DNA from 2 places in the Gracilibacillus sp. HCP3S3_G5_2 genome. Region 1 is predicted to be linked to the other one. Evidence: a T-box and tRNA genes for the amino acid it is inferred to sense, from the RefSeq annotation. Region 1 holds a T-box; the other holds one or more tRNA genes.
The links. The T-box of region 1 lies ahead of ACTNEP_RS06160 (valine--tRNA ligase). A T-box ahead of a tRNA ligase gene usually reads a tRNA of that ligase, here a tRNA-Val.

Region 1 (2,208 bases):
TCGTGAAATACACCAATCACGGATATTTTCCATCCATCTAAGATATGTTTTTTCAAAACGATCTGGTACAAAATGAACCTTTTGATCATCAGAAGACTGTTGAAGTTCAATTGCTGCTTCAGCCAACGGCTTCATATCTACAAACCATTGTGTGGACAAATAAGGCTCGACAACTGCATCACTTCGTTCAGAATGACCTACCGAGTGCATGTGATCTTCGATTTTGAAAAGCACACCTTGATCTTGAAGATCTTTCACAATTTGTTTCCGGCATTCAAATCGATCCATCCCTTGGTATTTACCTGCATTCTCGTTCATCGTACCATCTTCGTTCATTACAAGTATACGCTCCAAGTTATGGCGGTTACCAATTTCAAAATCATTTGGATCATGGGCAGGCGTTATTTTCACTGCCCCTGAACCAAATTCCATATCAACATATTCATCTGCTACAATTTCAATTTCCCTGCCGACAATCGGAAGTGTTACTTTTTTACCTATTAAGTCTTTATACCTTTCATCTTCCGGATGTACGGCTACAGCAGTATCTCCAAGCATTGTTTCAGGTCTAGTAGTTGCAATCTCAATATGACCAGATCCATCTGTTAATGGATATTTCATATGATAGAAGTGACCTTGTACATCCTTATAAATTACTTCAATATCTGAAAGTGCTGTCTTTGTTGCTGGATCCCAGTTAATAATATATTCACCGCGATAAATAAGCCCTTTATCATATAATGTGACAAAAACTTCTTTTACAGCATCTGATAAGCCGGCGTCTAATGTAAATCTTTCACGAGAATAATCAAGGCCAAGCCCTAATTTTGCCCATTGTTCCCGAATAAAGTTGGCATATTCTTCTTTCCAATCCCAAGCTTTTTCAAGAAACTTCTCCCTGCCTAGATCATATCGAGATTTACCTTCTTCTCGTAATTTTGCTTCTACTTTTGCTTGCGTTGCAATCCCTGCATGATCCATTCCTGGTAAATAAAGAACATCATAGCCTTGCATTCGTTTAATTCTGGTAATGATATCCTGCAATGTTGTATCCCATGCATGCCCGATGTGTAGTTTCCCAGTTACGTTTGGTGGCGGGATCACGATTGTAAATGGTTCCTTGTCTTTATTTCGTTCTGCTTCAAAGTATTTTCCTTCTACCCATTTGTCGTAACGACCTTTTTCCACTGCAGTAGGATCATACTTTGGTGGTAAATTCACTTCATTTAGTTCTGACATTTTAATTCCTCCTTATATAAACACATTAACTATTCTCAAACTGTACAACCAACTATCAACTTTTTAAAGCAACTCAATAAATTCTAATTAATTACACTTATTAAAAGATTAGACTTTCGGAAATGTATTCCTAGGTTATCCTCTATTGATAATTAGGACACTTGAATTAGCGTAGGCAAGATACGGAGAATCCTACGGGAACAGCACGTATCCGAAGACCCCGCAAACGACTTTTGTTTTCTGAGGAGGCTAAGGTCGTGCCCCTGGAAAGCGGAGTATCTTGCAGAAAGCAAGTATTGATACTATACTACATACAAAACTGGTAGAAATCATATCTCTGAATCAACCTCACCATTTACGGTTTAATTTATTGAATAAAAAAATCCTTTTCGGCCTTTGTAAAGGACGAAAAGGATTGGGTTTCCGCGGTACCACCTTTGTTTATAAGTAATATACTTATACGCTTAGGTGAAGATAACGGGTTTCACCGGCTTTTACCTACTTGTGATCTTCAGTAAAGCTGCATCAGAGGCTACCTTCCTTCATCTTTTTTCGAGAAAACCTTTCAGCCCATGGGTTCTCCTCTCTTACGAACAGTGTGAAGTACTCCTCCTCATCATCGCATCTCATCGTTAATGATTCATTATATGCTATTTTATCGAAAAAGAAACGAAAAAGTCAAGCTTCATTCTAATTTTAACTGCGCGCGTTTAGTAAAAAAAGTTTTATAGCCAAAATATAAAAATAATATAACGGATAACGAAACACTTCCTGTAATCCCGAGCATGATGGCAATTTGATATTTGATCGCATCCATAGGACTTGCTCCAGATAATATAACACCTGTCATCATTCCGGGTAAAAATACTATTCCCATGCCAACCATACTATTAATTGTTGGTAAAATAGCAGAATCAAAGGCATGATTAACAATTCCTTGTGAAGCTTTATTCGGTGTCGCTCCTAACA
Region 2 (2,208 bases), on a different contig from region 1:
GGAAAGTGGACAGCCGGAGCGTGTTACGCAACTATAGCCTCTCAAAAATTACGACGAAGCAACAGAAGTTAGTGCGGAATATGTTCCTAAACGTAAGTTAGTGAAAAGGATCCCTATATTGCGCAATAATACGTATTGCATCGTTCGTATTTGATCTGAAAAAAACTGATTATGTCTCATTCTCTTTTCCTAATTGAGATAGTCTTTACTTAAACCAAAATAAATGAATGCTGATACTACTATAAAACCAGAAAAGAATAGTACTTTATTGCGTGTGGACCAGCCTCTCCTCCACCCCCATCGTTTTTTATTAACGTCAAACCAAAAATAGTCTGCTACAATTGATAGAATGATAATGATTCCGGCTATTATAACCTGCATGTATCACCACCTTGGTGGTTATCCTTACAGTAATTTTATCATGTTACTTTAATAAGATTTGCTTTTGTGGTTCATTTATATAACATCCATGCTTTATCTATGTGTGTATTTAGGGTCCAACATAAATCTTCGACCTAATTATTCGCCCTATTTTTCATGATTTTCAAGGTCTCTTTCCCTTTCACAACTGTTCTAAGATAATCCTGGCAATATTTGTGTTTACGCACCAAGCTATCCAACCATACACCTGCTTAACTATTACATAAATTATATTGTTAACGTAATACGGTTAACGAAAAACTATTATTAGAGGAGTGGAAATCAATATGAGTACTACCCATGATTGTGTATGTGAAGTTGTAGAAGCTATCGCTGAGGCTCAGGATGACGTACAAGATAAGGCGTGTGACATTAGCTGTCATCGTTCCATCAAAAGCTTAGTTTCACCAACTGCAGGAAATGGATTGGATACAATTCCTTTTATCCTATTTGACAAAAAGGGGAATCCTTTCCAAGGTGTCGGTGTAAGAGTAGAAAACAATGGTACAGCACAGTTTGAATGTGTGGAGAGCTTTATCTTTCGTGTAAAGAAAGTAGAAGACTGCTGTGCTGTAGTAGAATTATTAGTGTTCAATGATGACACTGATGCAGGAGACGATCCATGTGATCAATTAGACGGTGAAGATGTAGCAGATTTAGAACGTACTGGAATCTGTATCACTGTGGACCTAACTTGCTTCTGTGCTATCACATGCTTACCAGCAGTTTCAGTACTTTAATTTCCTCTAACTCTTCCAACATATGTTGGAAGAGTTTCCTTGTTGGTAAACAAGGATAAGAAGGATTTCTACAATAAGAAAAAACTCTGAGTTACATCTTGTAACCAGGAGTTGATGATGACTCCGAGTGGGTTCGAACCACCGACCCCTTGCCTGTCAAGCAAGTGCTCTCCCGCTGAGCTACGGAGTCTTTTTAATAGATATAATTAAATATATGGGATCTCGTACCTGATGTCAATCATTTCTCCTTTGATCGGAAAATAGATCTCTATATTTTGCCTTAAAAGAAACACCCAAAAAAGATAGAATTTTCTTCACTTCTACTAAAAAAAACGTAGCACAAAACCATTGACCAGGTTTTGTGCTACTAAGCTTCATATGTTAGGGTACCGGACATTATCCATTATTTTCTCATGTTTTACTTATATATTTCCTGCGGTATATGAATTTCCTGATTACCAGCTACATATGGCGCTATTTCATATTGCTGGAACACTAACGTAATACCGTCATCCGTAAAGTAAAAAGCAGTATCCTTTGTTAAGTTTATATCTTCTTTTTTTAAATCCGGATAAAAAATGTCTGGACGTTCAATCGCATACTCCCATACATAATCTCGAACCGCTTTAATCTGCTCTTCGTCTGTCAGAACATTGGTTAAATATATTCTGCTTCCTTCATCTATATCAAAATTAAAGGATTCAACAGTAGTATTACCATGTGCTCCGCCACTGAAAATATAATTACTCGTTAAAATACTCAATTTAGGGGATTGATTATATTTTACTTGATAGTCTGTTTGATACTCTGCTTGAAAATCGTACTTCTCTCCTTGCTTTTCATTTTCCTTTAACTCTTTATATGACGCTTTAATATATTTCTCAAACGTTTTATTGATTTTATCTTCCATCTCAGTTTTTTCCAATTCGGAAACTTTAGGATATTTTAATGCCTCCATATCCTTATATAATTCATCTGTTACCAGAGCAGTTTGACTATTTGCCAATACCATCGGCGTCATCATTGTAAAAAGAAGGAAGAATAAAAA

Region 2: it encodes a tRNA-Val, which carries the amino acid that the T-box ahead of ACTNEP_RS06160 (valine--tRNA ligase) is inferred to sense. The anticodon was not compared.

What each region holds. Positions count from the first base shown of each region.
Region 1 covers NZ_JBQHXU010000003.1:235,019-237,226, forward strand. Annotated here, with positions in the region: gene ACTNEP_RS06160 (valine--tRNA ligase) at 1-1,239, opposite strand, end outside; T-box leader at 1,638-1,868, opposite strand; gene ACTNEP_RS06165 (ABC transporter permease) at 1,925-2,208, opposite strand, start outside.
Region 2 covers NZ_JBQHXU010000001.1:131,994-134,201, forward strand. Annotated here, with positions in the region: gene ACTNEP_RS00620 (hypothetical protein) at 190-381, opposite strand; gene ACTNEP_RS00625 (CotY/CotZ family spore coat protein) at 708-1,160, shown strand; tRNA gene ACTNEP_RS00630 (tRNA-Val) at 1,279-1,350, opposite strand; gene ACTNEP_RS00635 (DUF3298 and DUF4163 domain-containing protein) at 1,579-2,208, opposite strand, start outside.